3 regions of the Bradyrhizobium sp. Kon56 genome follow, and region 2 is predicted to be linked to each of the others. Evidence: predicted binding sites of a transcription regulator. Region 2 holds the regulator's gene; each other region holds the start of a gene.
The links. The regulator PhoB, encoded in region 2, activates phosphate uptake and scavenging genes when phosphate is short. The targets are predictions, from matches to a motif close to TGTCATNNANCTGTCAT.

Region 1: AC0L3B_RS33935 (UDP-2,3-diacylglucosamine diphosphatase) is a predicted target of PhoB. The motif match lies at 2,106-2,122, and genes of this name have one in related genera.
Region 3: AC0L3B_RS10285 (DUF47 domain-containing protein) is a predicted target of PhoB. The motif match lies at 4,042-4,058, and genes of this name have one in related genera.

Annotation. Positions count from the first base shown of each region.
Region 1 covers NZ_JBVVOU010000037.1:8,917-15,135, reverse strand. The annotation lists gene AC0L3B_RS33945 (threonine/serine dehydratase) at 1-149, opposite strand, end outside; gene AC0L3B_RS33940 (glycosyltransferase family 4 protein) at 213-1,256, opposite strand; gene AC0L3B_RS33935 (UDP-2,3-diacylglucosamine diphosphatase) at 1,270-2,082, opposite strand; gene thiD (bifunctional hydroxymethylpyrimidine kinase/phosphomethylpyrimidine kinase) at 2,288-3,088, opposite strand; gene AC0L3B_RS33925 (Lrp/AsnC ligand binding domain-containing protein) at 3,218-3,463, shown strand; gene AC0L3B_RS33920 (c-type cytochrome) at 3,488-4,417, opposite strand; gene AC0L3B_RS33915 (CHRD domain-containing protein) at 4,573-4,989, shown strand; gene AC0L3B_RS33910 (cystathionine gamma-synthase family protein) at 5,067-6,219, opposite strand, start outside.
Region 2 covers NZ_JBVVOU010000011.1:154,821-161,039, forward strand. The annotation lists gene argF (ornithine carbamoyltransferase) at 1-745, opposite strand, end outside; gene AC0L3B_RS19700 (acetylornithine transaminase) at 745-1,947, opposite strand; gene AC0L3B_RS19705 (GcrA family cell cycle regulator) at 2,403-2,915, shown strand; gene phoB (phosphate regulon transcriptional regulator PhoB) at 3,163-3,870, opposite strand; gene phoU (phosphate signaling complex protein PhoU) at 3,893-4,609, opposite strand; gene pstB (phosphate ABC transporter ATP-binding protein PstB) at 4,620-5,441, opposite strand; gene pstA (phosphate ABC transporter permease PstA) at 5,438-6,219, opposite strand, start outside.
Region 3 covers NZ_JBVVOU010000005.1:127,792-134,010, reverse strand. The annotation lists gene AC0L3B_RS10310 (ABC transporter ATP-binding protein) at 1-42, shown strand, start outside; gene AC0L3B_RS10305 (ABC transporter ATP-binding protein) at 35-781, shown strand; gene AC0L3B_RS10300 (ABC transporter substrate-binding protein) at 815-2,038, shown strand; gene AC0L3B_RS10295 (branched-chain amino acid ABC transporter permease) at 2,111-2,974, shown strand; gene AC0L3B_RS10290 (branched-chain amino acid ABC transporter permease) at 2,976-3,944, shown strand; gene AC0L3B_RS10285 (DUF47 domain-containing protein) at 4,103-4,747, shown strand; gene AC0L3B_RS10280 (inorganic phosphate transporter) at 4,763-5,770, shown strand; gene sugE (quaternary ammonium compound efflux SMR transporter SugE) at 5,763-6,077, opposite strand.

The DNA.
Region 1 (6,219 bases), on a different contig from region 2:
AGCATCTCCGGCTTGAGATAGACCTTTGCGCCGACACGCTCGTTGAGCACGGGAAAGGACAACAGCGGGGTGCGGACGGCGAAGGGTGCGATCACGCGTGCTGCGGCGTCGATATCGGCAGGGCCGATCGGAAGAAGCTGTTCTGTCATGCCTGATGTTATCGCGCCGGATGAGGCGCGGGCAAGGCATCTCCGGGCGAGGGCTTCTTCCCCTCAGGCGACGAATCGCGCCGGCTCCGCCCCGTTCCGGCCCGGCAGCACCGCGCCGACCGCCAAAATGCTGTCGACAAAGGCCCGAGCCGAGGCCTCCCAGGTGTAGTTGGCGGCGAATTCCACGCAGTCCTGCCGGCAGATATCCAGCGCGGCGAAGCAGGCGCTGCGCAGATCGTGATCGAGCGCGCCGACCGGCGCATCGCCGATCACGTCGCGGGGCCCCTTCACCGGAAACGCCGCGACAGGCAGGCCGCTCGCCAAGGCTTCGAGCAGAACGAGGCCGAACGTGTCGGTCTTGCTCGGAAACACGAAGACATCGGCGGCCGCGTAGATGTCCGCCAGCTCCTCGCCATGCTTTTCGCCGAGGAAGATCGCGTCCGGATAGGCCTCCTCCAGCGCGACACGCGCCGGGCCGTCACCGACGATCACCTTGGTGCCGGGCAGCTCGAGGTCGAGGAACGCCTCGAGATTCTTCTCCACCGCGACCCGACCGACCGAGAGGAACACCGGCGCCGGCAGGCAGAGATCGATCGCGCGGGGATGGAACAGATGGGGGTCGACGCCGCGCGGCCACAGCACGACATTGTCGAAGCCGCGCTCGGTCAGCTCACTGGCGAGCGCCGGCGTCGCCGCCATCACGGCGCGGCTGGGGCTATGGAATCGGCGCAGCGCCCGCCAGATCAGCGAGCCCGGCACCGGCACGCGGGCGCGGACATATTCGGGAAAGCGGGTGTGGAAGCTGGTCGTGAAGGGCAGCTTGCGCTGCCGGCAATAGCGGCGGACCATCAGGCCGATCGGCCCCTCCGTCGCGATGTGGATGCTGTCCGGGCGCGCCTCTTCGATCAGCTTCGCGATTCTGCCCGGGCGCGGCATGGCCACCCGCACGTCCCGATAGCTCGGCATCGCAAAGGTGCGGAACCATTGCGGCGTCAGGAACGAGAATTCGACGTCGAGACTTTTGGCGGCGTCGGCAAGCTTGGTCAGCGTCCGAACCACACCGTTGACTTGCGGGTGCCAGGCGTCGGTCGCGACCAGGATGCGCATCAGGCTGCCCTTGTCATGCGGCTTTGGCTGCGATCTGCGGGACCTGTGCCGGCTTCTCGGCCTGGTTCGCCCAGGTGATGATCTCGAAATGGCCCTCGTCGTGCTCGACCAGTGCCGTGCAGCTCTCGACCCAGTCGCCGCAATTCATGTAGCGGATGCCGCCCTCGTCGCGGATCACCGCGTAGTGGATGTGTCCGCAGATCACGCCGTCGGCGTCGTGGCGCCGCGCTTCGGCGGCGAGCGCCTGCTCGAACGCGCCGATATAGTTGACCGCGTTCTTGACCTTCTGCTTGGCCCATTGCGACAGCGACCAATAGGGCACCTTGAACATGCGCCTAAAGAAGTTGACGAAGCGATTGAGCTGGATCGCGAAGTCGTAGGCCTTGTCGCCGAGATGGGCGAGCCAGCGTGCGTTCTGCACCACGAGGTCGAAGATGTCGCCATGGATGACGAGATAGCGCTTGCCGTCCGCGCCGGTGTGGACGGTGTTCTCGACCACGTCGATGCCGCCGAAATGCGTGCCGTAATAGTTGCGCAGGAACTCGTCGTGATTGCCGGGGATGTAGATGACCTTGGCGCCCTTGCGCGCCTTGCGCAAAAGCTTCTGGACGAGGTCGTTATGCGATTGCGGCCAATGCCAGCTCGATTTCAGCGCCCAGCCGTCGACGATATCGCCGACGAGATAGATCGTGTCGGCATCATGGAAACGCAGGAAATCGAGCAGAAGATCGGCTTGAGAACCGCGGGCTCCGAGATGAACGTCGGAGATGAACAACGTGCGAAAGCGCCGCTCCGGGCTCTCGTCACTCACATCGTAACTTCCCATGCGCCAGCCTGTAACAATGTCCCGTGACAGGGGGATGACCAATCGAACCTTTGAGGCACCCTCAGATACGAATCGCGCTTGCCTCGCCCACCCGCGAATATCAGTCGCATGCGACAATCAGGCGACATGGCGTCGCAGCGCCCTCCGCAAGAACCCGGAGCTGCATGGCGGGAGGGACTAGCGGTGGCGCGCTCGCGACCGGCGTTCAGTAAAATTTATGGAAATGATGGATCGGGCCGTGTCCGTGGCCGACGCTGAAGCGGTCGGCGGCGGCGATCGCCGCGCTGATCCAGGTCTTGGCGTTGCGCACGGCGCGCTCGAGATCCTCGCCTCTGGCGAGCCCTGCGGCGACCGCCGAGGACAGCGAGCAGCCCGTGCCATGGGTGTTGCTTGTGGCAACGCGCGGCGCGGCGAGCGCGATCGTGGTGCTGGCATCGACGAGATAATCGATACTCTCGGCGCCCTCGCCGTGGCCGCCCTTGATCAGGACCGCACGACTGCCGAGCGCCAGCAGCCGGCGCCCCTGGCTTTCGATCTCGGCCTCGCTGGCCGCGACCGGCTCGTCGAGCAGAGCCGCGGCCTCGGGCAGATTGGGTGTGATCACCGAGGCCAGCGGCATCAGCTTGATGCGCAGGGCATCGACGGCATCGGACGCGAGCAGGCGATCGCCCGACGTCGCCACCATCACGGGATCGAGCACGATATGCCCGGGCGCCCAGCGCGACAGCGCGGCCGCGATCGCATCGATGCTGGCGGCTTGCGCCACCATGCCGATCTTGACCGCGCCGACCTCAAGATCGGAAAACACCGCGTCGATCTGCGCGGTGACGAATTCGGCGGGCACGGCGTGAATGCCGGTGACGCCGCGGGTGTTCTGCGCCGTCAGCGCCGTGATGGCGGAAGCGCCAAAAACGCCGAGCGCGGCAAAGGTCTTCAGGTCGGCCTGGATGCCGGCGCCGCCGCTCGAATCGGAGCCGGCAATGGTCAGCGCTACGGGTGTCGTCATGGGGCGCTCTTCAGCGTTTTCGAAGCCATGGCCCGTCCTAGCGCGCCTCTCCCAGCCCAGCAAGTTCGCTTGCTAAATCCGGCCGGGTTTGGCCTATTAGCCGTCAGATATGCTTTCGGAGTGACCGCGATGGTTCCCTTTTTCGTCCAGATCAAATGCAAGCTCGGCCAATCCTATGTGGTCGCCAATGCGCTTGCCGAAGCCGAGATCGCCTCCGAGATCTATTCCACGGCCGGGCAATACGACCTGCTGGTGAAGTTTTACGTCGACAACGACACCGATATCGGCCACTTCGTCAACGAGAAGGTGCAGGTGCTGCCCGGCATCCAGGACACCCTCACCATCATCACCTTCAAGGCGTTTGGCGCGAGTTGACCGTCCGAAAAAGGGCAGGCCCAATCAGGTGCCGCCCTCCTTGCGCTTGGGACGCGGCGGACCGTCCACCGGCGGCAGCGATTTGAGATAGTCCGCCATCGCCGCGAGATCGTCGTCCGGCAGTTGCGAGGTGTTCTTGATCACCCGCGTCATCGCGCCGCCGACGCTGTCGCCGTCGGGCAATTCGCCGGTCTTCAGGAAATAGGCAATATCCTTCGCGCTCCACTCGCCAAGGCCCTTCTGGGTGATGTTGGGCACCCATCCCTCGCCTTCCGGATTGGGGCCTCCAGCGAAGCGTTGTGCGGCGGTGATGCCGCCAAGCGCGTTGCGCGGGCTGTGGCATTCCGCGCAATGGCCAAAACTGTTGACGAGATAGGCGCCGCGATTCCACTGCGGTGACTTCGCGCTGTCGGGGACGAAGGGCTTGTCGTCCAGAAATAAGAATTTCCAAATGCCGACGTTACGCCGGATGTTGAACGGAAAGCGCACATCGTGGTCGCGCACCTTGCCTGCGACGGCCGGCAGCGTTTTCAGGTACGCAAAGAGATCGAGCACGTCCTCGCGCCTGGCGTGCTGATAGGACGTATAGGGAAAGGCCGGAAAATAATGCCCTCCGTCCGGCGAGACCCCGTGCATCACCGCATTGACGAATTCGGCATCGTTCCATTTGCCGATGCCATCGGTCGGATCGGACGAGATGTTCGGCGCGTAGAACGTTCCGAACGGCGACTTGATCGCGACGCCGCCGCCGAGCCTGAGACGATCGGGCTGGTCGGGGACGGCATGGCATGAGGGGCAGCCGCCGGCGTTGAACATCACCTGGCCATTGGCAAGATCAGGGACGCGGGCAGGCGCGGTGCCGACGGCCGCCCCCACCGGCGCGCTGAGCCACCAATAGACGCCGGCTGTGGCGAGTGCGGCGAGCAGCGCCACGGAGATTGTTCGTCGCAACATGCGGTCCTTTCGTCGTCGCGGCGAAGCTTATGACCGATGTCCTCGCGGCTCCAGCCACGAAGAATTTAGCCCACCGCAGCCTGAAACGGGAATAAACTGCAATGCCGGCTGTTGGAAGTTTGGCAGCCCAAACGGGTTCAGCAGGGAGAAAAATCATGAACAAGATCGTCATCGCCATGTCAGTGCTTGGCGCCGTTGCTTTTGCGGGTTCGGCCAGCGCGGAAAAGCTGAAAGCAACGCTCGACGCCAAGTCGGAGGTCCCCGCAACGACCAGCAGCGGCACCGGAACGGCCGATCTGGATTACGACGCCGCCAGCAAGAAGCTGTCCTGGAAGGTCACCTATTCCGGCCTGTCCGGGCCCGCCACCGCCGCGCATTTCCACGGACCTGCCGAGCCCGGCAAGAACGCCGGCGTTGCGATCCCGATCCCAGGCGCTGCGACCAGCCCGGCCGAGGGCTCGGCGACGCTGACCGACGCGCAGGCCGCCGATCTGCTCGGCGGCAAACTCTACGTCAACATCCACACCGCGGCCAATCCGGGGGGCGAGATCCGTGGTCAGGTGACGAAGTAAGCTTCGCACAGACCAACAAAAGGGGCGGCTGCTTGCGCAACCGCCCTTTTCGATTCCGCGTAGCGCTGGCGCAGGCGTCACACCTCAGGTTCGGCTGCGTTCAGCGCCTGCGCGAGGTCGGCGATCAAATCCGACGGGTGCTCGATGCCGATCGACAGCCGGATCGTGGAATCGAGCACGCCGATCTTCCGGCGGATGTCGGCGGGGACGCCGGAGTGGGTCATGGTGGCAGGCAGGCTCGCAAGCGACTCCGTTCCACCAAGGCTCACCGCCAGCTTGAGGATTTGCAGCGCGTTGAGGAATTTCATGGCGGCGGCCTTGCCCCCGAAGATGTCGAACGAGAACGTGGACCCTGCCCCCGAGCATTGCCGCGCAAACACAAGTCCGTCCGGCGACGCCGCGTCGTGATGACCGAGATAGTGCACCTTGGCCACTTTGGGATGATCGCGCAGATAGTCCGCCACGAGGCGCGCATTCGCATCCGCCTTTTCCATGCGCAGGCTCAGCGTCTCGAGCGAGCGGTTGATCATCCAGCAGGAATGCGGATCGAGCTGGGTGCCGATGGCGCCCCGCAGCGCCTTGATGCCTTTCACCACCGCCTTCGCGCCGAGCGCGGCGCCCGCGATCAGATCTGAATGACCGCCGACATATTTCGTGAGCGAGTACAGGGAAATATCGGCGCCGTGCTCGATCGGTCGCTGAAACACCGGCCCGAGCAGCGTATTGTCGCAGGCGATGATCGGAACGTGTCCTTGGGTCTTTCCGATGCTCTCAGCGACACGCCGCATCATCGCGATGTCGACCAGCCCGTTGGTCGGGTTGGCCGGGGTCTCGATCAGGATCATCGAAATCCGGCCCTTGCGCATGGCCTCCTCCGCGGCCTGGCTGACCACGGCTTCATCGACGCCATCGGCGAAGCCGACGGCGCCGATCGACAGACGCGCAAGCGTATTCGTCAGCAGCGTTTCCGTGCCGCCGTAAAGCGGCTGGGAGTGCAGAATGACGTCGCCGGGGCGGACGAACGCCAGGATCGTGGTCGCGATGGCCGCCATGCCGGATGAGAACAGCGCACAGCTCTCGGTGCGCTCGTAGATCGCGAGCCTGTCCTCGACGATTTCGCTGTTGGGGTGATTGAAGCGCGAATAGACCAGGCCCGCGCCCATTCCTTCCGGCGGCTCGCGCCGGCCGGAGACGAAATCGAAGAAGTCCTGCCCGTCCTCGGCCGTCTTG
Region 2 (6,219 bases):
GATAGGGCTTGAGCACGTTGTGGCGGTGCTCGCCTTCCTTGTCGCCCATCGACACCCAGGTGTCGGTCACGACACAATCGGCGCCGCGCACGGCGGCTTCGGCATCCGTGCCGAGCATGATCGGCGCGCCCGTCGCCTTGATGAAGTCGCGCATCGCCTTTTTCGGCGCGAGCTCCGGAGGCGTCGCGACATTGAGCTGGAACTTGAAGCGCTCGGCGGCGTGCGCCCAGGAGGCGAGCACGTTGTTGTCGTCGCCGGTCCAGGCCACGGTCTTGCCCTCGATCGGGCCGCGATGTTCCTCGTAGGTCATGAGGTCCGCCATCACCTGGCAGGGATGCGAGCGGCGCGTCAGGCCGTTGATGACGGGCACGGTGGCGTTTGCCGCAAGCTCCAGCAGCGCATCGTGATTGAGAATGCGGATCATGATGGCGTCGACATAGCGCGACAGCACGCGCGCGGTGTCGGCGATGGTCTCGCCGCGGCCGAGCTGCATTTCGGCGCCGGTGAGCATGATGGGCTCGCCGCCGAGCTGGCGCATGGCGACGTCGAAAGACACCCGCGTCCGCGTCGAGGGGCGCTCGAAGATCATCGCCAGGGTCTTGCCTTCGAGCGGCCTGACCGGCTGATGCGCCTTCTGCTTCGCCTTCATCGCGGAGGACGCAGCGAGCATGCGCTTGAGCTCCGACAGCGGCAGCTCGTTGATATCGAGGAAGTGCTTCGGTGTTTTATCGGGCGACTTGCTCATCAGCTTGACGCCCGCTTGTTGCCGGACAACGCGGTGCAGGCGCGCTCGAGCCGCCCGACGCTGTCCTCGATCTCGGCTTCGGTGACGATCAAAGGCGGCAGGAAACGCACGACATTGTCGCCGGCACCGACGGTGAGCAGCTTTTGGTCGCGCAAGGCTGCAACGAGATCGCCGGAGGGCACCACGGCCTTGATGCCGATCAGGAGGCCCTCGCCGCGCACTTCGCTGACGACATCGCCGTGTCGGTCGATCACGGAGGCGAGCTTCTGCTTGAGCAGCAGCGACATCCTCTGCACGTGGTCGAAGAAGCCGGGCTTGAGCATGACGTCGAGCACGGCGTTCGCAGCCGCGATCGCGAGCGGATTGCCCCCGAAGGTCGAGCCGTGCGAGCCCGGCGTCATGCCGGACGCCGCTTCCGCGGTCGCAAGGCAGGCGCCGATCGGGAAGCCGCCGCCGAGCGCCTTGGCCAGCGACATCACGTCGGGTTCGACGCCAAGGCGGCGGTACGCGAACAGATCGCCGGTGCGGCCCATGCCGGTCTGCACCTCGTCGAAGGCGAGCAACAGACCCTTCTCGTCGCAGAGCTGGCGCAACGCCCTCAGGAAGGCGGGCGTTGCCGAACGCACACCGCCCTCGCCCTGGATCGGCTCGATCAGGATGCCGGCGGTCTGCGGACCGATTGCCTTTTTCACGGCATCGAGATCGCCATGCGCAACCTGGTCGAAGCCCTCCATCGGAGGGCCGAAACCTTCGAGATATTTTGCCGATCCCGTTGCGGCCAGCGTCGCCAGCGTGCGGCCATGGAAGGCGCCTTCGAAGGTGATCATGCGATAGCGGTCGGGATGACCCTTTGCGGCGTGATAACGGCGCACGACCTTGATCACGCATTCCAGCGCTTCGGCGCCGGAATTGCAGAAGAACACGAAATCCGCGAAACTTTCATTGCACAGGCGCGCGGCGAGCTTTTCGCCGTCCGGGCTCTGGAACAGATTCGACATGTGCCAGAGCTTGGTGGCCTGCTCCTGCAACGCCGCGACCAGCGCCGGATGGGCATGGCCGAGCGCATTCACCGCCACCCCGGAGGTGAAATCGAGATAGCGCTCGCCATTGGTCGCGATCAGCCAGCAGCCTTCGCCACGCTCGAAACCAAGGTCGGACCTGGCGAAAACGGGGAGCAAATGCGGCGCTGCGCTGTTAGTCATGATGGTCACTTGAATGTTGCGGACGGAGTGAGCGTGCATTGCGCAACGCACCATCGACCGGCCCGGAAAACGAAACGTGCCGCCTCTTGAGGGCGGCACGTGCGACTATCTTAGGCCTGGTGAAACGGGTGTCAATGCCGCCCGGAAAGCCTCGCGAAACGCTGAATCCGTAGTCTTGCGGTGCCGATTTTGCGGGATTTGGCCACGGAACATGTGGAAGCGAGTCGGCGGACTCTTGCGCGGGAGTCACGCCATATTGTAGCGTTTGGATTGTCAGATACGACATCTCGTGCAGTGGTTCTGATCTTTAAGTCCTTATGTACCGGCGTAAACGTTCGGGCGTTCAAGACGCGCCCGGCGAGCCTTAAGGGATTCTGGCGGCACGGGTTTTTGAAGGCTTAGGCATTCGCTGCGAGGCCCCAGGATGGCTGGCGCGCAGCGAGGGAAAGGGTGCAATGACGGTTTTGACCTGGTCCGATGATCGCGTCGAGCAGCTGAAAAAGCTCTGGGAGGCCGGACTTTCGGCCAGCCAGATCGCGGCGGAGCTCGGCAATGTGACCCGCAATGCCGTGATCGGCAAAGTGCACAGGCTCGGCCTTTCGGGCCGCGCCAAGAGCCCATCATCGGCAGCGCCGCGGCCGCGCAAGGCGCGCCCCGCGCAGCACATGATGCGGGTGAGCCGCCCGATCTCGCGCGGCAACACCGCGCTGGCGCAGGCCTTCGAGGTGGAGGCTGAGCCGGATCCGGTCACCTATGACAACGTGGTGCCGATGAGCCAGCGGCTGTCGCTGCTGGAATTGAACGAGGCGACCTGCCACTGGCCGGTCGGCGATCCCTCGAGCCCGGACTTCTTCTTCTGCGGTGGAAGGGCGCTGTCCGGACTGCCCTATTGCGCCCAGCACTCGCGCGTTGCGTACCAGCCGGCGTCGGATCGGCGCCGCGCACCGGTGAAGCCGGGTCCGCGGTAATCACGGCAAGTCGTCGCGCGAAGACGATTCAACAATTTCAGCGTCGTCCCGGCCTAGTGCGCAATTGCGCACGGGGGGCCGGGACCCATACTCCGAGCACGCAATAATCGTGCGGAAGGGGTCACTCCGAGTCTTCGCCAAACCACGTTCGGTGGTTATGGGCCCGGATCAGCGCTCGCTTCGCTCGCTTGTCCGGGACGACGGCTGAGAATGCAGGGACAACTCGCCAACAAACAAGCCTGCAACCCTACACCTGCTCCGCCTTGGCAAACCGATCATCCAGCGCGTAGCCGGCGCCGCGGACGGTGCGGATCGGGTCCTGCTCGCGGCCGAGATTGAGCAGCTTGCGCAGGCGGCCGATATGCACGTCGACGGTGCGCTCGTCGATATAGATGTCGCGACCCCAGACGCTGTCGAGCAGTTGCTCGCGCGAGAACACGCGCCCCGGATGCTCCAGGAAGAACTCCAGCAGGCGATATTCGGTCGGACCGAGATCGATCGGCCGGCCCGAGCGCGCCACGCGGCGCTTGTCGCGGTCGAGCTCGATGTCGCCAAAAGCAAGCACCGTCGCGAGCCGCTCCGGGCTTGCGCGCCGCAGCAGGCCTTTCACGCGCGCCAGCAGCTCCGGCACCGAGAACGGCTTGACGATGTAATCGTCGGCGCCGGTCGCAAGACCCCGCACCCGCTCGCTCTCCTCGCCGCGCGCGGTGAGCATGATGATCGGGAGCTGCTTGGTCTCGGGACGGGTGCGAAGCCGCCGGCACAATTCGATGCCTGACAGGCCCGGCAGCATCCAGTCGAGCACGATCAGATCGGGGATGTGCTCCTTGAGGCGGGTGTCGGCGTCGTCGCCGCGCATCACCGTCTCGACGTCATAGCCGTCGCCTTCGAGGTTGTAGCGGAGAAGCTCGGTCAGGGCTTCCTCGTCCTCAACCACCATAATGCGTGCGCCCATCGGGTCGTCGCTCCCTAAGTCTTCAGGTGTTCGGTACCGTGTTGGCGAAGGTCGTCATGTCGCCCTTCGGCCGCTTGTCGGTGATGGCCTGGCCCTCGATCATGTAGAACACGGTCTCGGCGATGTTGGTGGCGTGGTCGCCGATCCGCTCGATGTTCTTGGCGCAGAACATCAGATGGATGCAGAACGAGATGTTGCGCGGATCCTCCATCATGTAGGTGAGGAGCTCGCGGAACAGCGAGGTGCAGATGGCGTCGACCTCCTCGTCGCCCTTCCAGACCGCCATCGCCGCCGGCAGATCATGCGCGGCATAGGCGTCCAGCACCGACTTGACCTGCTGCTGCACGAGGTCGGTCATGTGCTCGAGGCCGCGGAACAGCTTGAGCGGATGGAAGTCCGTCTCCAGCGCCGCGACGCGCTTGCCCATGTTCTTGGCGAGGTCGCCGATGCGCTCGAGATCGGTCGCGACGCGCATGGCGCCGACGATCTCGCGCAGATCGACCGCCATCGGCTGGCGGCGGGCGATGGTGAGCACCGCACGCTCCTCGATGCGCTTCTGCAGCGCGTCGAGCTCGGTGTCGATGGCGACGACGCGCTGGCCGAGCGGGACGTCGCGGCGGATCAGCGCGTCGACGGACTCGACGATCATGCGCTCGGCGATGCCGCCCATCTCGGCGACCAGGCGAGTGAGTTCCTGGAGGTCGGTGTCGAAAGCCTTTGCGGTATGTTCAGAACCCATGTCGCGTCTCCTAGCCGAACCGGCCGGTGATGTAATCCTGCGTGCGCCGATCTGACGGCGACGTGAAGATCTTGCTGGTGTCGTCGAACTCTATCAGCTCGCCGAGATACATGAAGGCGGTCTTGTCGGAGACGCGCGCCGCCTGTTGCATGTTGTGGGTGACGATAGCGATCGTGTAATCCTCGGACAGCTCCTGGATCAGCTCCTCGACCTTGGCGGTCGAGATCGGGTCGAGCGCCGAACAGGGTTCGTCGAACAGGATCACCTCGGGCCGCACCGCGACGGTGCGGGCGATGCAGAGGCGCTGCTGCTGGCCGCCGGAGAGCGACAGGCCGGAGGCGTTGAGCTTGTCCTTGACCTCGTTCCACAGCGCGCCGCCGCGCAGCGCCTTCTCGACGCGGCCGTCCATCTCGGACTTCGAGATCTTCTCATAGAGACGGATGCCGAACGCGATGTTCTCGTAGATCGTCATCGGGAACGGCGTCGGCTTCTGGAACACCATGCCGACGCGGGCGCGCAGCAAATTGAGGTCCAGCCTGGGGTCGAGGATGTTGGTCTGATCGAGCATCAGCTGACCGGTGGCGCGCTGGCCGGGATAGAGGTCGTACATCCGGTTGAAGATGCGCAGCAGGGTCGACTTGCCGCAGCCCGACGGTCCGATGAACGCCGTAACGCGGTTGGCGCCGAGCGTCAGGTTGATGTTCTTCAGCGCATGGTGCTCGCCGTAATAGAAGTTCAGGTTACGCACGGTCACCTTCGGGGGCGCCTCGGGCAGCACCGCCGCGTGCGGCAGTCCACCGGACGCGCTCATCGACACGGAAAGATCACTCATTTTGCGGTCCTCTCGGCGCCAAGGATGCGCGCGAAAATATTAAGGGCAAGAACGGTCAGGGTGATGAGCAGCGCCCCGCTCCAGGCCAACTGCTTCCAATAGGCATAGGGGCTCTGCACGAAGTTGTTGATGGTCACAGGCAGGTTCGCCATCGTCTTGTTCAGGCCGAGGCTGAAGAACTGGTTCGATAGCGCGGTGAACAGCAGCGGCGCGGTTTCACCGGCGACGCGAGCGGTCGCGAGCAGCACGCCGGTGATGAGACCCGATCGGGCAGCCCGATAAGCGATCCGCTTGATCACCAGCGAACGCGGCAGGCCGAGCGCCGAGGCCGCCTCGCGCAACGCGTTCGGCACCAGCAGCAGCATGTCCTCGGTCGTGCGCAGCACCACCGGGATCACGATGACCGCGAGGGCGAGCGAGCCTGCGATCGCCGAGAAGCCGCGCATCGGCACCACCACGGCGCCGTAGATGAACAGGCCGATGATGATCGAGGGCGCCGAGAGCAGGATGTCGTTGATGAAGCGGATCACCGAGGTCAGCCGGTCGTTGCGGCCGTATTCGGCGAGATAGGTGCCGGCGAACATGCCGAGCGGCGCGCCGATGCCGACGCCGATCACGGTCATGATCAGCGAGCCGACGATGGCGTTGAGCAGACCGCCCTCGTTCGATCCCGGTGGCGGCGTGTTCTCGGTGAACAGCTGGACATTGAGTCCCGCCAGCCCGTTGTAGAGCAGCGTGATCAGGATCAGCGCGAGCCAGGTGACGCCGAAGGCGGTTG
Region 3 (6,219 bases), on a different contig from region 2:
GAACGCGTCAAGGAAGCCTATCTGGGAGCCGGTCATGGCTGAGACTGCAACGGCGGAAGCTCCCGCAAAGGCCGCGAGCGGCGGCAACCTCCTCCAGGTCCGCAACCTCGAAGCTTGGTACGGCGAGTCCCACATCCTGCACGGGATCAACTTCGACGTGAACGCGGGCGAGGTCGTCACCCTGCTCGGGCGCAACGGCGCCGGCAAGACCACCACGCTGAAGTCGATCATGGGCATCATCGGCAAGCGCACCGGCTCGGTGAAGTTCAATAACCAGGACATCATCCGCACGACCTCGGACAAGATCGCGCGGATGGGAATCGCGTTCTGCCCGGAAGAGCGGGGAATTTTCGCCAGCCTCGATGTCCGCGAGAACCTGCTGCTGCCACCGGTGGTGCGTCCCGGCGGATTGCCGCTCGAGCAGATCTTCGATCTGTTTCCGAACCTGAAGGAACGGCTCAACAGCCAGGGAACCAAACTCTCCGGCGGCGAGCAGCAGATGCTCGCGATCGCGCGCATCCTGCGCACCGGCGCGAACTTCCTGATGCTGGACGAGCCGACGGAGGGTCTCGCGCCCGTCATCATCCAGCAGATCGGCCACACCATTGCGCGGCTCAAGAAGGAGGGTTTTACGATCCTCCTGGTCGAGCAGAACTTCCGGTTCGCATCCACTGTCGCTGACCGCTATTACGTGGTCGAGCACGGCAAGATCATTGACGGATTTTCCAATGCGGAGCTCGCCGCCAACATGGACAAGCTCCACACCTATCTCGGTGTCTAGAACTGCCAACAAGAAGATTCATAGGGAAGTAGCATGATGACAAAGTCGATTGCGTCGTTTCTGCTCGGCACGGCGCTGGCCGTGACCACCGCGGGCGTAGCCTTCGCGCAGGACAAGACCGTCAAGATCGGCGCGCTGTCCGATCAGTCCGGGCTCTATGCCGATCTTGGCGGGCCGGGCTCGACGCTCGCCGCGCAGATGGCCATTGAAGATTCCGGTCTGGCTGCGAAGGGCTGGAAGATCGACATCATCTCGGGTGATCACCAGAACAAGCCCGACATCGGCACCGCGATCGCGCGGCAATGGTTCGACGTCGACAAGGTCGACCTCATCGTCGACGTGCCGAATTCCGGCGTGGCGCTCGCGGTCAACAACGTCATCAAGGAAAAGAACGGCGTCTATATCAACTCGGGCGCGGCGACCTCGGATTTGACCAACGCGCAGTGCTCGCCCAACACGGTGCACTGGACCTACGACACCTACATGCTTGCCCACACCACCGGCCAGGCGCTGGTGAAGGCCGGCGGCGACACGTGGTTCTTCCTGACCGCGGACTACGCCTTTGGCGCGGCGCTGGAGCGCGACACCACCGCTGTCGTTACCGCAAATGGCGGCAAGGTGGTCGGCGGCGTCAAGCACCCGCTGAACACGCCGGACTTCTCGTCCTTCCTGCTGCAGGCGCAGGCTTCCAAGGCCAAGATCATCGGCCTTGCCAATGCCGGCGGCGATACCACCAACACGATCAAGCAGGCGGCCGAGTTCGGCATCGTCAAGGGCGGCCAGAAGCTCGCGGCGCTGCTGCTGTTCCTCACCGACGTCAAGGCGATCGGGCTCGAGACCGCACAGGGCCTCAACTTCACCGAGACCTTCTACTGGGACATGAACGACCAGACCCGGGCGTTCTCGAAGCGCTTCGCCGAGAAGATGAAGAACAACGCGCCGCCGACCATGGTGCAGGCCGGCGTCTATGCGGGCGTGCGTCACTATTTCAAGGCACTGGAAGCGCTCGGCGGCAACCCGCATGACGGCGTCAAGGTCGTCGAGAAGATGAAGTCGATGCCGACGGAAGACGATCTGTTCGGCAAGGGCGAGATCCAGCCCAACGGCCGCACCATCCACAATGCCTATCTGTTCGAGGTGAAGAAGCCCTCCGAGTCCAAGGGACCGTGGGACTTCTACAAGCTGGTCGGCACGGTGCCGGGCGACCAGGCCTTCACGCCGCTGTCCGAGAGCAAGTGCGCGCTCTTGAAGAAGTAAGCTAACCGCCCGCAGGCCATCAGGCCTGCGGGCGACTTTCAGGGAACGCCGAAGGGACCAGGTGCGGGATCGATGCAGGCTCTTTACGCTCAGCTACTGGTAGGACTGATCAACGGCTCGTTCTACGCGCTGCTCAGTCTCGGGCTTGCCGTGATCTTCGGCATGCTCAACATCATCAATTTCGCCCATGGCGCGCTCTACATGATGGGCGCGTTCGTCGCCTACTTCCTGCTGAACCTCGGCGGCATCAACTACTGGTGGGCGTTGCTGCTTGCGCCTGTTATCGTCGGCATCTTCGGCATGATCCTGGAACGGACCATGCTGCAATGGCTGACCGGGCTGGATCATCTCTACGGCCTGCTGCTGACCTTCGGCATTGCGCTGATCGTGCAGGGCGTGTTTCAGAACTACTTCGGCTCCTCCGGCCTGCCTTACGCCATTCCGGACCAGCTCAAGGGCGGCATGAATCTCGGCTTCATGTTCCTGCCGGTCTATCGCGGCTGGGTCGTCATCTTCTCGCTGGTGGTCTGCATCGCGACCTGGTTCCTGATCGAGAAGACGCGGCTCGGCGCCTATTTGCGCGCCGCCACCGAAAACCCGACGCTCGTGCGCGCCTTCGGCGTCAACGTGCCGCGCATGATCACGCTGACCTACGGCCTCGGTGTCGGCCTTGCAGCGCTCGCCGGCGTGCTGTCGGCGCCGATCAACCAGGTGCGGCCGTTGATGGGCGCCGACCTCATCATCGTGGTGTTCGCGGTGGTCGTGATCGGCGGCATGGGATCGATCATGGGCTCCATCATCACCGGCTTCGCGCTCGGTGTGATCGAAGGCCTGACCAAATATTTCTACCCCGAGGCCTCCAACACCGTCGTGTTCGTGCTGATGGTGCTGGTGCTCTTGGTGAAGCCAACGGGATTGACGGGAAGGGCGGCCTGATATGACAGCCTTGACGGACGACACGCTGCCGGTAACCCCGCGCGCGATCCGCGACGAGATGATCGTGTTCGTGGTGATGGCGCTGCTGCTGGCTTCGGTGCCATTCACGGGGGTCTACCCGTTCTTCGTGATGCAGGCGCTGTGCTTCGCGCTGCTCGCCTGCGCCTTCAACCTGCTGATCGGCTACGGCGGTTTGCTGTCCTTCGGCCATGCGATGTTCCTGGGCACGGCCGGCTATTGCAGCGCGCATGCGCTGAAAGTATGGGCGCTGCCGCCGGAACTCGGCATCCTCGTCGGCGTCGCCGGTGCCTTCGTGCTCTCGCTCATCACGGGCTATATCTCGATCCGCCGCCAGGGCATCTATTTCTCGATGATCACGCTGGCGCTGTCGCAGCTCTTGTACTTCATCTACCTCCAGGCGCCGTTCACCCATGGCGAAGACGGCATCCAGGGCATCCCGCAGGGACGCATGTTCGGCCTGTTCGATCTGACCAAGCCCACCGTGCTCTACTACGTGGTTCTGGTCGGTTTCCTCGCCGGCTTCCTGCTGATCTTCCGCATCATCAACTCGCCGTTCGGCGAAGTCCTCAAGGCGATCCGCGAGAACGAGCCACGGGCGATCTCGCTGGGTTACCGGACCGATCAGTACAAGTTCCTGGCTTTCGTCCTGTCGGGCACGCTGGCCGGCTTTGCCGGTGCGCTGAAAGTCTTCGTGGCGCAGAATGCCTCGCTCACCGACGTGCACTGGTCGATGTCGGGCGAAGTCGTGCTGATGACGCTGGTCGGCGGACTCGGAACCGTCTTCGGTCCCGTGGTCGGTGCCTTCGTGATCATCGCCATGCAGCAATATCTGGCGGGGTTCGGCCAATGGGTGACCGTGATCCAGGGCTCGATCTTCGTGATCTGCGTGCTCACCTTCCGCCGTGGCGTCATCGGCGAAATCGCGCATTACTTCCGGCGGTCGCTGTAAGTCGTTGATATAATAGAAGATGTGTTGACGCGCGAAAGCGGTGGATGATCCGGCTCCACGGGCGTGAGGTGGCACGCGCGTGGATCGAAAATGGTCTATGACAGTTTCATGACGGCCCGCTTGGGCCAGGCCATCATCCAACCGGTAGTCTCTCCCCCATGATGCGATTGTTTCGCGCTTTCCTGCCGAAGGAAGAACGGTTCTTCGACCTGTTCGACCGCCACGCCCAGACCGTGATCCAGGGCTCGATCGCGCTCCAGAGCATGCTCAACGGGGGCGAGGAGACGCCGGTCTATTGCCAGCGCGTCAACCAGTTCGAGAACGATGCCGACAACATCACCCGTGAGGTGCTGACCGCGGTGCGCCGCACCTTCATCACCCCGTTCGACCGCGGCGACATCAAGAACCTGATCACCTCGATGGACGACGCCATCGACCAGATGCAGCAGACCGCCAAGGCCGTGATGCTGTTCGAGGTCCGCAGCTTCGAGCCGCCGATGCGGGAGATCGGCGGGCTTCTGATCGAATGCGCCAATCTGGTCGGCCGCGCGCTGCCGCTGATGCAGAAGATCGGTCAGAACGTGGCCATGCTGACCGCGATCACGGAAGAGCTTGGCAAGCTGGAAGGCCGCGTCGACGATCTCCATGATATCGGTTTGAAGGAACTGTTCCTCAAGCATCGCGGCGGCAACGCGATGGATTTCATCGTCGGCGCAGAGATCTACGACCATCTCGAGAAAGTCGCCGACCGCTTCGACGACGTCGCGAACGAGATCAACAGCATCGTCATCGAGCAAGTTTAGGGCAGGGGCCACGCCGTGGATGTTGCGTTGGGTCTTCCCGTCCTGGTCGGATTGATCGCCGTCGCGCTGCTGTTCGACTTCCTGAACGGCCTGCACGACGCCGCCAATTCGATCGCGACCATCGTCTCGACCCGCGTGCTGCGGCCGCAATACGCGGTGTTCTGGGCCGCGTTCTTCAACTTCGTCGCCTTCATGGTGTTCGGGCTGCACGTTGCCCAGACTATCGGCACCGGCATCATCGATCCCGCGATCGTGGATGCTCAGGTGATCTTCGCCGCGCTGGTCGGCGCCATCGTCTGGAACCTGGTGACATGGGCGCTCGGCATCCCATCGTCCTCGTCTCATGCATTGATCGGCGGCTTGTTTGGTGCCGGCGTGGCAAAAGCCGGCCTTTCAGCGGCGGTCTGGAGCGGGTTGTCCAAGACGGTGATCGCCATCGTGCTGTCTCCGCTGGTCGGCTTCCTGCTCGCGATGGTGCTGGTCGCGATCGTCTCCTGGGCCTCGGTGCGCTCCACGCCCTTTGCCGTGGATCGCGCCTTCCGCATCCTGCAATTCGCCTCCGCCTCGCTCTATTCGCTCGGCCATGGTGGTAACGACGCTCAGAAGACCATGGGCATCATCGCCGTGCTGCTCTATTCGCAGGGCCAGCTCGGCGGCGAATTCTTCGTACCCTTCTGGGTGGTGCTCTCGTGCCAGGCCGCGATGGCGATGGGGACGCTGATGGGCGGCTGGCGCATCGTCCGCACCATGGGCCTGCGCATCACTAAGCTGACCCCGATGCAGGGCTTTTGCGCCGAGACCGGCGGTGCCGCGACCCTGTTCATGGCGACCTTTCTCGGTGTTCCGGTCTCGACCACCCACACCATCACCGGCGCCATCGTCGGCGTCGGCGCGGCCCGCCGCCTCTCGGCGGTGCGCTGGAACGTCGCCAGCTCGATCGTCTATGCCTGGGTGATCACGATGCCGGCCTCGGCCATCGTCGCCGCACTGAGCTGGTGGGCGGTCAAGATCTTCGTCAGGTAACCAGCTTCAGTCCGACAATGCCGGCGACGATCAGCCCGATGCTGGCGAGGCGGAACGCGGTGGCCGGCTCGCCGAACAGGATGATGCCGAGCGTCGCGGTGCCGACCGCACCGATGCCGGTCCAGACCGCATAAGCGGTTCCAATCGGCAGCGATTTGAGAGCGAGCCCGAGCAGGATGATGCTGCCGGCCATGGCGCCGAGCGTGAGGATTGACGGAACGAGCCTGGTGAACCCCTCGGTATATTTGAGGCCGATGGCCCAGGAGATCTCCAGCAGACCGGCGACGAACAGGATGCTCCAGGCCATGACGACCCTCCATTCAAGGCAGGGTCGTCCCCGCGACTGGTGTGCTGATAGCAAGGGAAGGCCGTCCCTCCCAACCCAAGCCCGATATGGGGCTGGCCGGAAGCCTCCGCAATCACCAGATCAGGCTTGATCAGGCTCATTT